3 regions of the Fictibacillus sp. b24 genome follow, and region 1 is predicted to be linked to each of the others. Evidence: riboswitches for the same ligand, from Rfam matches in the RefSeq annotation. Region 1 holds a riboswitch; each other region holds the start of a gene.
The links. A riboswitch is a leader RNA that binds a small molecule or an ion and turns the genes downstream of it on or off. The one in region 1 is predicted to bind S-adenosylmethionine.

Region 1 (3,966 bases):
ACGAACATGCACCGTGAAGAGATTTTAACAGCTGAAGAACTGCCGATCACATATGCAGCGTACAGCGCATGTTTCCGTTCTGAAGCAGGTTCTGCAGGACGCGACACGCGCGGTTTAATTCGTCAGCATCAGTTCAATAAAGTAGAGCTTGTTCGCTTCGTTAAACCAGAAGATTCTTATGACGAGCTTGAAAAGCTTACAGGACACGCTGAAAAAGTACTGCAGCTTCTTAACCTGCCGTACCGTGTACTCAGCATGTGTACAGCTGACCTAGGATTCACAGCTGCTAAAAAATACGATATCGAAGTATACCTGCCGAGCTACAGCGAGTACCGCGAGATTTCTTCTTGTTCTAACTTTGAAGATTTCCAAGCGCGCCGTGCTCAAATTCGTTTCCGCAGAGATGCAAAAGGGAAGCCGGAATTCGTTCACACACTTAACGGATCTGGGTTAGCAATCGGACGCACAGTCGCTGCAATCTTGGAAAACTACCAGCAAGAAGACGGCACGGTTGTGATTCCAGAAGTGCTTCGTCCTTACATGGGTAATAAGGAAGTAATTAAGTAAAATGAAGAGAGGGAAATCCCCTCTCTTTTTTTGAATTTTTTTCTCGAAAAGCGTTGACACTATATTCGTCCTCATGTTAATATAGTTCTTGTCAGTCACACGGAGGTATACCCAAGTCCGGCTGAAGGGATCGGTCTTGAAAACCGACAGGGGTTTAACGACCCGCGGGGGTTCGAATCCCTCTACCTCCTCCATATACATATTCAAACCACTTGATCTTACATCAGGTGGTTTTTTTGTTGTGTTTTTTGATGAAGGAGTGTCGACTTTTGCAGCAAGACTCAATTCTATAATTTTTGACTCAATAAGTTTTTATCAGATTTGATTTTAGTTTAAATGGCTGTTAAATAAAGAATTGATGCTTTTCAATCTTTTTTCATTCGCTTCTATGACAAGTTGGTTGAAGTGGAAGGTGAGAGACTCCTCGAAAATTGAACTTCAAATTTTCTTCGTGCGATGTGTCGCTGCCGTAGCCTTCCTTGTCCTGCGGGACAGGCGGGCAGTCCGAAAAGTGGAAGTGGCTCGTTCAGCCCCGACAAGCAAAAGGTGAAGGGGCTAGCAAGGCGCACTTTACCTTGTAGACCATTTAGCTTTTGACCTCGAGTGGCTTGCCACTGCAACTAGACAGGTGAGACACTTAAGAGTGAAACGTACGAATGTGGCTCACCGCCTGCCCTGCGGAAAGCGAAGCACCTGGAACATAGATCAACCACTTTCAAAAACATCAATGAATACGAAAACAGCCATTAAAAAAGCTTCCTTTACACAACTGCAATGTAAGCGCTAACACTTTAAAGTGATAAAATTTAGTATTGACAGAACTTTTAGACAGGGAGTATGATGACAACTATACTTAATTCAATATGAAATGCTTATTAAGAGAGACCGAGGGATCAGGCCCTATGACGTCCGGCAACCTCCATGATGGAACGGTGCCACTTCCTGCAGAATGATAGGTTCATTCTGGAAGATAAGTCGATGATTGCTTATTCGCCCTCTTCCATAGAATGAAGAGGGCTTTTTTATATGTTGAGGGGGAAGACAGATGATCGAGGTTAGAGAGGTAACCAAAATATATAAAGCAAAAGGAAAAGAAATCGTTGGCGTGAAGAATGTATCGCTATCAATAGACAAAGGGGAGATCTTTGGGATTGTCGGTTACAGCGGTGCCGGAAAAAGTTCACTTCTTCGCTGCCTGAATTTATTGGAAAAACCAACATCAGGGGACATACTCATCGACGGAGTATCGATAACCGCGTTAGGGAAAAAGGAGCTTCGGGAAGAGCGGCTTAAGATCGGCATGATCTTTCAGCACTTTTATCTGATCAGCGCAAAAACCGTTTTTGAAAATATCGCGTTTGCTTTAAAAGCGGCAGGAAAAACAAAAGATGAGATCAATCGCAAAACACAAGAGCTGTTGAAGATGGTCGGATTAGAAAATCAAAAAGATCAATATCCTTCTCAGTTGAGTGGCGGGCAGAAGCAGCGAGTCGGTATCGCGAGAGCTCTCGCCAATGACCCGAAGGTATTACTTTGTGATGAAGCTACATCTGCTCTTGATCCGAATACTACAAAGTCCATCCTTTCACTTTTAAAATCAATTAATAAAAAGTTAGGAATTACGATTGTACTCATCACACATGAGATGGAAGTCGTAAAGGAGATTTGCCACCGTATGGCTGTCATGCAGGATGGGGAGATCATTGAGTCAGGTGATGTTTATAACATTTTTGCAAATCCCGAAAAAGAATTAACGAAAACATTTATCAGTTCCGTTATACAGATGGATTTGCCAGAACCATTACTGAAGAATAGAAAAGGTACCGTGATAAAGATTCAATTTAAGGGAGCGATCGCAGAAGAAGCCGTTGTTTCTGAGCTTTTCCAAAACTTTAAAGTAAAAGGAAATATCCTTCACGGAAAGATTGAATATATCCAGGAAACGCCGCTCGGAATCTTTATTATGGAACTAATTGGTGATGAGACAGAGGTAAAACGAGCGATTACGTATATTGAAAGCCGTATAGAAAATCTTGAGGTGGTGAAGAACGTTGCTTGATTCAATATTTAACATTCTGCCAGATTTAAATAAGGCATTTTTTGAAACGTTGTATATGGTCGCCATATCACTAGGTGTTTCATTAATTGTGGGATTACCCCTTGGAATTATCCTGTTTGTTACTGACAAAGGTTTGTTGTTTGAGAACGTGTGGATCAAGCAGATAGCGGGTATACTTGTGAACTTGATCCGCTCTGTACCATTCATTATTTTATTAGTTGCTTTATTACCATTAACACAATTAATCACCGGAACAACGATTGGACCAACAGCAGCATCTGTCTCTTTATCAGTTGCAGCCATTCCGTTCTTTGCAAGGCTCGTAGAAACTTCTTTACGAGAAATCGATAAAGGAGTGATCGAAGCGGCAGTTGCAGTGGGTGCAACGCCATGGATGATCATTCGGGAAGTTCTCCTTCCAGAAGCGAAGCCAGGAATTGTTCAGGCGATAACGGTCACCGCAATCAGCTTACTTGGCTATTCAGCCATGGCCGGTATCGTCGGCGGCGGAGGGATCGGAGACTTCGCAATCCGCTTTGGTTACTATCGCTACGACAACACGATCATGCTCACAACTGTCGTTTTACTAATCGTCATCGTCCAGCTCATGCAAGTCATCGGAGACGGCGCAGCGAAGGCTGTGAATAAGAGATAATTTTTTTCACTAAAGGTAAGAGGCGATAAAGGCTTATCTTTAATCGGTTTTAACGATACACCATCGATAAGTTGGTTGAAGTGGAAGATGCGAGACTCCTACGGGACGAGCGGTCAGGTGGAGACTCCTAATGGCGCAAAGCGACAGGAGGCTCACCGTACGCCCCGTGGAAAGCGAGCATATGGAACGGAAACCAACAACATACAAGAGCATCTAGGATTTTCAAAAACAATTTTTAAAAGGGGATCAACATGAAAAAAATCATACTTACACTACTAACTGCACTGCTAGCTTTTGGTTTAGCTGGCTGCTCGTCATCATCAGATGCATCTAAAGACAAGGAAGTGACACTTGGAGCAACAGCGGGACCATATACAGACATGGTCAACAAAGCGATCAAGCCCTCCCTTGAGAAAAAAGGATATAAAGTTAAAGTGATCGAATTCAGTGATTACATTCAGCCGAACATGGCACTTTCTAAAGGAGATCTGGACGCTAACCTTTTTCAGCACAAAGTCTATATGGAGAATTTCGCTAAAGAAAAGAACTTAAAGCTTTCAGAAGTAATCATAGTTCCAACAGCACCGATGGGACTATATTCCGATAAGTTTAAATCTGTTGATGAGATTAAAGAAGGCAGTACGTTAGCCATTCCGAACGATCCTGTTAACTTAGCGCGTACCTT
Region 2 (3,966 bases), 1.7 Mb from region 1:
TCATACGTTTCTTGAAAATGAAGGTGCGTATCTAGAAACACGATTTGTGCATCTGGCTTCACTTGATGAACAAGATCAACTAGGACGCTTCCTTCTATACCAAAACTGCAAGCATAAACCAGCTCCTCGTTGTATGTTTCATAAGCCCACTTCAAAACATTTAGTGCGCCTTTTGTAGAGTTTTCACTATCAAAATCTTGAGTTTTGTCCTCCCATGTCTCGTATGTTAGCAATGCCTTACCTCCTTTTTGCCATCAAAAAAGCGGCTTTAACGTTTTTAGGGCTGTGCCCATTCGTTAAAACCGCCTCTAGTTTTCTAGTCAGCGCATTATTTAATTCTTACCTTCTCGTTTTTTTCAAGCTGAATTACTTTTCCATCTTGCACGATCAAAGTAATGGATCCAAATTTGATATTGCTCAGCATTTTTTGCAGCTGAGGAAGAAAATCGTTTGCACTATTTTCGTTCGCCACTCCACTGCCTCCCTTTTTAAATCAAATATCTCTTACAAAAACAAAAAAACCTTCCCATTTCGGAAAGATAGTGGAGGTAAACGTATTACCTTATCTTCCAAAATGTAAAAACATTCTGCTGGAGTTAGCACCTTACGATCGCAGGTTGCCGGGTTTCATCGGGCCAGATCCCTTCACCACTCTTGATAAGAGTTTAATTTTTAAAAATCATATCACATCTGAAGGGGATATCAAGACCTATTTTTTAATTTTTCTTTTTTTACAAAATATTTAAACAAACAGTTGACATTTTGTCTTTTTGGAACATATAGTAATAACTAAAATTTCATCCGCATCGCTGATCGGAAAACCGAAGGCTCTTAACATCACTTGTTAAGGGCCTTTTTATTTTGAGGAGGAAAAGTATGAAAAAGTTAATCGTATTAGCTTTAATCGGACTTGCTGCACAGTTGATTGATGGTTCACTTGGAATGGCATATGGAGTAACTTCAACATCTTTGTTATTAGTAGCAGGGATTGCCCCTGCGGCTGCCTCGGCATCTGTCCATCTAGCAGAAGTCGTTACAACGGCAGCATCAGGAATTTCTCACATTAAGTTTGGAAATGTTGATCGCCAGGTTGTACTTCGTTTAATCCTGCCTGGTTCTATCGGTGCTTTTATAGGAGCATGTTTTTTAAGCAGCCTTCCTGGAGATGTAGTAAAGCCCTATATTTCAATCTTTCTTATTTTGCTGGGTGTCTATATTCTGTATCGTTTTCTTTTTAAGCTTGGTGAAAAACGAGCAGCCGCGAGTAAGCCTTTTACAAAAAAACAACTTCTGCCGCTTGGTTTGTTAGCAGGATTTTTAGATGCTACAGGCGGTGGCGGATGGGGTCCTGTCACAACTCCAGTCCTTATGGCAAAGCAGGATATGAAAACAAGAAAAGTGATTGGTTCTGTCGATACGAGTGAGTTCGCTGTAGCAGTGTCTGCTTCCATCGGTTTCTTTATTTCGCTAGGCTGGGAACAAGTCGAATGGCTTTGGGTAGGAGCCCTAATGGCTGGCGGAGTAATTGCAGCTCCAATTGCAGCTTGGCTTGTCCGCTTGATCCCTTCACATATCTTAGGCGTTCTAGTGGGAGGATTAATCATCATCACCAATATTCGAACACTCCTTCTTACAGTTGGACTGTCTTCCGATACTATGTTCTCAATCTACTTTGTTCTTGCTGCCTTTTGGGCTGTTGGGATTATCTATGCTGTAAAAAGCAATCCTGAAAATAAAAATCCGAAATTTTTAAAAAATTCTGTTGACTATTGATTATGAGCTATGTATTATAAATCTTAATTCAATATTCAAATCTTCTTATCCAGAGAGGCGGAGGGACTGACCCTATGAAGCCCGGCAACCAGCGTACACGCATGGTGCTAATTTCAGCAGAACAATTAACGTTCTGAAAGATGAGACTTCGATCGTGTGAAATCATCGGGACCTCTTCTTTTGGAAGAGGTCTTTTTTGTTGGATAAGTTGAAACTGAATTTAAATTGAATGCTAAAAAATTTAAAATGCTGAGGAGAGATTTGAAAATGAGCGACCAAACTAAAAGCGAAGCAAGACAGTATGGATTTGAAACCATTTCACTGCATGAAGGACAAAAAGTAGATCCAACGACAGGTGCTCGAGCCGTTCCGATCTATCAAACCACATCCTATCAGTTCAACTCTACAGAACATGCGGCTAACTTATTTGCATTAAAAGAGTTCGGGAACATCTACACGCGTTTGATGAATCCGACGCAAGATGCATTTGAGCAAACAATCGCTAAACTTGAAGGTGGTGTTGGTGCACTTGCCCTTGCGTCTGGTCAGGCTGCCATCACAAATGCCATCTTCAATATCGCAGGTTCCGGTGATGAGATTGTTGCATCCACTTCCCTTTATGGCGGGACGTATAATCTTTTCTCTGTAACGCTTCCAAAACTCGGTATCCAAACAAATTTTGCTGAGATCGATAATCTTCAATCGCTTAAAGATGCGATTACGGAAAAAACAAAAGCAGTCTACATTGAGACGATCGGAAATCCCAAAATTGATGTAGCCGATATTCAAGCAATTGCTGACATTGCACATGATGCGGGAGTTCCACTTATTGTAGATAACACACTGGCTACTCCTTACCTATGCCGTCCGATCGAACATGGAGCAGATATCGTTGTTCACTCCGCAACGAAATTTATTGGCGGTCACGGAACATCAGTCGGTGGTGTAATCATAGACTCTGGAAAATTTGACTGGAGCAACGGTAAGTTTCCAGGTCTGACAGAGCCAGATCCAAGCTATAAAGGAATCGTGTACACGGAAGCATTCGGTCCGCTTGCGTATATTTTAAAAGCTCGCGTGCAGCTGCTGCGTGACTTAGGATCTTCCATAGCACCGTTCAACTCGTTCTTATTCATCCAAGGGCTAGAAACGCTAGCTCTTCGTATTGAAAGACACGTAGAAAATACATTAAAAGTAGCAAAGTTCTTAGAAAACCATCCATCCGTTGACTGGGTCAATTATGCGGGCTTACCGAGCAGTCCTTATTATGAACTCGCTCAAAAATACTTGCCAAAAGGAGCGGGTGCAATTCTTACGTTTGGTGTTAAAGGCGGTGTTGAGGAAGGTAAAAAATTAATTGAAAATGTCAGCATCTTCTCTCACCTTGCAAATGTTGGAGATTCTAAATCGCTGATTATCCATCCTGCGAGTACAACACACCAGCAATTATCAGAAGAAGAACAAAGAAAATCAGGTGTTTCACCCGAGTTAATTCGTCTTTCAATCGGTATAGAGACAGTGGATGACCTTATCTATGATCTTGATCACGCACTGAAAGCGATCGCTCTTTCCCCGAGTGGATTGTAATGTTAGAACAGCTCAGAGCATCTTTGCTCTGAGCTGTTTTAATTAAGAATAGTAGGTATACTTCTTTAACTATTATTATAAAACTACTTTTTACCATTCATCGGTCAACGGATTTTACGGTACGTGTTCTCCTATCTATTACACGTTCGCCGATAAAAGTGCTGTGACCACCTGTGAAGTAGTCGATTCCACCTGTACATTCTCCGTGACCACCTGTAAAGTAATCATTTTCACCGGTAGATCCAGCGTGACCACCTGAAACTCTAAAATCCATACCACCGAGAATCCTTCCTTTACAACCGTAGTACTTCTTTTCCCACGTTTACAATCATCATCTTCACCTAAAGCGAACTAGCATCCACATTTTGATTCATAACACTTAAAAATAAAGCGCTTGCATTTTCATAAGCATGTACTATAATACTTGTATACAAGTATACTCGTTCTATTAAAGGAGGTTATTTTATTGAACGAATCAAAGGATTCTCTTTATCCTGCAAAATGGTTATCTAAAGCCTCAACTGGTGAGCGTGTAACATGCGAGCTAAGAATGCGAATCATTTCCGGGCTGATTGAAAGCGGTACCATACTCTCTGAAAATAAATT
Region 3 (3,966 bases), 2.4 Mb from region 1:
GCAGCGAGTTCATCTTTTACATCAGCAAGCTCATTCCAGCGCTGTTGTTTACTCAACTTCGTACACCTCTTTTCTCTAATGCATGAATAATGTCATGAAACGTTTCAAAAGGTGTGTAAGAAATTTGGTTTTCCTCACATTTTTCAATCAGGTAGTCTCTTGCAAAAACGAAGTCAGCTAATTTGGAAGCTTGCAAATCGGTGATTGAATCGCCGATTACAATTTTTTCTGCATCTCTGTACTGATGATCCAATCGACGAATGACAGAGGGCTTGCAGCAGCCGCAATCGTTCGTACACAAATCATCACATGCGTTCGGCCATAGAATTTTTATCGTGTCACCTGAAAAGTCACTAGCATTGCAGATAATGTGCTCAGGCATAATTTTGTTTTCCAGGACAGGATTGACAAAAAAATCAATTCCCCCGCTTACGATATAAAGCGGTATTTTTTCAGCTTTGGTAAAATCAATAAACTCCTGAAAGCCGTCTCTAATCTTAGAACGGGTTAATACGAATTCGATAATTTCTTGCTTTTTATCTGAAGATATTCTTGAAAACATCCTTCCAACCCCTTCACGGATGGAGATGGTTTCATTCAATATATCTTTCACGATTGGTTGCCAGCCATCAGGCGAAAACTCCTCCATGATCGCGACAATGTTATCCTTTTCGGTAACTGTGCCGTCAAAATCGCAAAAGATTACAGATCCATTTCTCGTCATTTAACCGGCACCCCTCCCCATAGCTCAAGGGCTTTTTGAAGTTCAGCGTGTTTCTCTGCGTATTGTTCAAAGTCTTCACCTTTCACAACCGCATCTACAGCCTGACGGAACGCTCTTGCACCGCCTGCTGCTCCATCAGGATGCCCATGAATTCCGCCACCTGCATTAATGACGCTATCTACGCCAAAATCGTTATATAAAACGGGAGTTAAACCTGGGTGGATACCTGCTGACGGTACCGGGAATGACTTTTTCAGTGAAATAACGTCTGTCGTTAATGAATCAGCTATGCTTAATGTTTCATTGCGATCGAGCGCCACACTTCCATATGGAGACGGGAACAACACAAGGTCAGCTCCAGCATAGCGAAGCAGTTTTCCTAGCAAAACTGAATACCCGATTCCGTAAAGGGAAGATGAGCCAATCGCTCCCGATAATGCCGGATGCGCCATGATTGGCAGCGGAATCTCTTTGTCCTCTGCCAATTCTTGCAGCACATCTGGCCCATAGGACAGAACGTTGAACAATAATGCATTCGCACCTAATTCTGCTGCGCGTCTTGCTTTATCACGAAGCTCACTTGTTCTGCCTGTCAGGTTCACCGCATAAAGTGTCTTTTCACCTGTACGATTCTGAACGGAATCCAACACTTCTTTTGCCGTCTTAATTCGTTCTTCAAAAGGAGTAAGCGGATTGTCAAACAAAATTTCGTCATCTTTTACAAGGTCCACGCCGCCTAATGCCTGTTCATAAAGCTGCTGTTTAAAGAATGAAAGGTCTTTACCAAGAACTCCTTTAAAGATGCTCATTACAAGAGGGCGATCTTGAACACCAAGAATATCTCGTATTCCGGAAATACCGTATTTTGGACCTGGAAAACTTTGTTCTAACTGTTTATCAAATTCTAAATCTATCAGCTTGATCTCTCCATCTAAAGAAAGCTTTCCGAAAACTGTAGTAAGGATGGCCGGGAGATCGTTAGAAAAGTTGGCTGAAGGATATGAAATCTTTAGCAAACCTCTAGTTCTTTTGCTGCCTAGATACTGATCAGCAGCTACATCTCCAGGAAGTTCAATCACTTCTTCAACGATTCCTTTATGTTTTAAAAGTTGATCCTGCTCGAGCTGAGGAAGATCTGTCCAGGAACCGACGGTCAGACCGAGTGCAATTCCTTCTGCTTTTTTCTCTAAGTTTTCTTTTTTGTCATGTACTAAGTACGTCGCTGTAATTTTACTCATGTTGGTTTAACTCCTTTCAAACGCGCAAAAAGCCCCTTCACGAGGAAGGGGCGTCATAATAGTGACAGTTCCGCTTCCTCTTATCTCTCAGCCTGATTTCGTAAGGCTGCAAGAATTAGCACCGTTTTCAGCTAAATAAAAAAGCTGAATGGTTGCCGGGTTTCATCGGGCTAGTCCCTCCACCTGCTCTTAATAAGAGTGCAAATTGTTAGAATATAATTTTAATTGTGATTATGACAGGGCATGAAGAATCTGTCAACCAATTTTTTTCTAGAAGTTGCTTTTAAGATATACTTTGTTGCTCTTGAGAGTGGTTGATTTCCGTTCCAGGTGCTCCCTTTCCGCGGGGCAGGCGGTGAGCCACATTCGTTACGTTTCACTTTTAAGTGTCTCACTTGTCTAGTTGCAGTGGCTAGCCCCTCGAGGTCAAAAGCTAAATGGTCCAGAAGGCAAAGAGCGCCTTCCTAGCCCATTCACCTTTTGCTTGTCGGGGCTGAACGAGCCACTTCCACTTTTCGTACTGCCCGCTCGTCCCGCAGGAGTCTCGCATCTTCCACTTCAATCAACTGTCCATGAAGGAACTTTTAAAATAGCCTTCTAAAACAGCCTAGTAATTCTGTCAGCAGCTTCAATCAATCGTTCTTCAGATGTCAAAAGGCCAGCGCGGACATAGTTGTCGCCTTCACTTCCGAACCCAATTCCTGGTGCAACTACAACGTGGGCTTTCTCCAGCAAATAGTCTGCGAATGTTTCAGATGTGTATCCTTCTGGTACAGGAAGCCAGCAGAAGAAGGATCCTTTTGGAGCTTCCACGTTCCATCCGTTTTCATTCAAACGCCCGATGAACGCATCACGTCGTCTTTCATAAGTCTCGACCAATTCATCCACACATTCCTGTGAACCGTTCAGTGCTTCTGCTGCTGCATACTGCACCGCTCCAAACAAGCTCACATAAAAATGATCTTGCAGCAGATTAATAGATTCGATAACAGATGCGTTGCCGACAGCAAACCCAACGCGCCATCCTGCCATGTTGTACGTTTTAGAAAGCGTATAAATTTCAATTCCTACGTCCTTTGCTCCTTCAGCTTGTAAAAAGCTAATAGGTTTTTCCCCATCAAATCCGATCGCACCATACGCGAAGTCATGACAAACTAAAATATCATGCTTTTTAGCAAGCTCGATGGTCTCTTCAAAAAATGCTTCACTGGCTACTCCAGCTGTCGGGTTATTCGGATAGTTTAAAAACATAAGTTTTGCTGCATCAAGCACCGAATGTGAAAGTTCATCATAACGCGGCAAAAAATCGTTTTCTTGCCGAAGCGGCATCGTCTCCATTTTCGCTCCTGCCATCGCTACACCTGACCAATAGTCCGGATATCCTGGGTCCGGAACGAGCGCAACATCCCCTGGATTTAAATAGCACTGTGATAACTCTACTAAACCCACTTTTCCACCAAAGAGTACGGCAACTTCTTTCTCTGGATCGAGTGACACACCATATTCTCGTTTATAAAAATCTGCAGCTGCCTGCTTCAAAAATCCATGTCCGCGAAACGGTGAGTATTTATGATAATCAGGTCTGTCAGCCCCCTCTTTTAGAGCTTCAACAATATGCTGAGGCGTTGGCTGATCTGGATTTCCTTGTCCAAGATTAATAACGTCATAGCCTTGTTCTACATAGTGAGATACTTTTTTTACAAGCTTGGCGAAAAATTGCTCTGGCAGCTTCCCCATTACTTCGGCCTGTTCAAAACGTTTCACATCGATCACTTCCAGTCTAATTTGAATGTTCTTGAAATTCTAATCAGTTATGTTATACGCTTAAGGAAATTCTGTAAAGACTTTTTTACACGATGGGGGTCCAATTATGAAAATTGCCTGTATACAAGTAGATGTCCAGTATGGCAATCCTGATAAAAACTATGAACACATTGACACTAAAATACGTGAGACGGTAAATGCGCATCATCCTGATACGATTATTCTGCCAGAACTTTGGGA

Region 2: it holds a riboswitch for S-adenosylmethionine, as region 1 does, so the genes downstream of both, QUF49_RS09400 (homocysteine synthase) here and QUF49_RS00480 (methionine ABC transporter ATP-binding protein) in region 1, are expected to answer to the same signal.
Region 3: it holds a riboswitch for S-adenosylmethionine, as region 1 does, so the genes downstream of both, QUF49_RS12565 (2,3-diketo-5-methylthiopentyl-1-phosphate enolase) here and QUF49_RS00480 (methionine ABC transporter ATP-binding protein) in region 1, are expected to answer to the same signal.

What each region holds. Positions count from the first base shown of each region.
Region 1 is NZ_JAUCES010000005.1:70,799-74,764, reverse strand. It holds gene serS (serine--tRNA ligase) at 1-567, shown strand, start outside; tRNA gene QUF49_RS00495 (tRNA-Ser) at 669-761, shown strand; gene QUF49_RS00490 (hypothetical protein) at 980-1,117, shown strand; gene QUF49_RS00485 (hypothetical protein) at 1,196-1,354, shown strand; SAM riboswitch class I at 1,437-1,544, shown strand; gene QUF49_RS00480 (methionine ABC transporter ATP-binding protein) at 1,613-2,626, shown strand; gene QUF49_RS00475 (methionine ABC transporter permease) at 2,619-3,281, shown strand; gene QUF49_RS00470 (hypothetical protein) at 3,369-3,536, shown strand; gene QUF49_RS00465 (MetQ/NlpA family ABC transporter substrate-binding protein) at 3,533-3,966, shown strand, end outside.
Region 2 is NZ_JAUCES010000005.1:1,811,179-1,815,144, reverse strand. It holds gene QUF49_RS09415 (phosphoadenylyl-sulfate reductase) at 1-233, opposite strand, end outside; gene QUF49_RS09410 (DUF2292 domain-containing protein) at 329-433, opposite strand; SAM riboswitch class I at 560-664, opposite strand; gene QUF49_RS09405 (sulfite exporter TauE/SafE family protein) at 877-1,773, shown strand; SAM riboswitch class I at 1,816-1,920, shown strand; gene QUF49_RS09400 (homocysteine synthase) at 2,041-3,360, shown strand; gene QUF49_RS09395 (hypothetical protein) at 3,458-3,634, opposite strand; gene QUF49_RS09390 (GntR family transcriptional regulator) at 3,827-3,966, shown strand, end outside.
Region 3 is NZ_JAUCES010000005.1:2,425,448-2,429,413, forward strand. It holds gene QUF49_RS12555 (methylthioribulose 1-phosphate dehydratase) at 1-56, opposite strand, end outside; gene QUF49_RS12560 (2-hydroxy-3-keto-5-methylthiopentenyl-1-phosphate phosphatase) at 53-724, opposite strand; gene QUF49_RS12565 (2,3-diketo-5-methylthiopentyl-1-phosphate enolase) at 721-1,962, opposite strand; SAM riboswitch class I at 2,040-2,161, opposite strand; gene QUF49_RS12570 (hypothetical protein) at 2,184-2,357, opposite strand; gene QUF49_RS12575 (pyridoxal phosphate-dependent aminotransferase) at 2,560-3,726, opposite strand; gene QUF49_RS12580 (carbon-nitrogen family hydrolase) at 3,833-3,966, shown strand, end outside.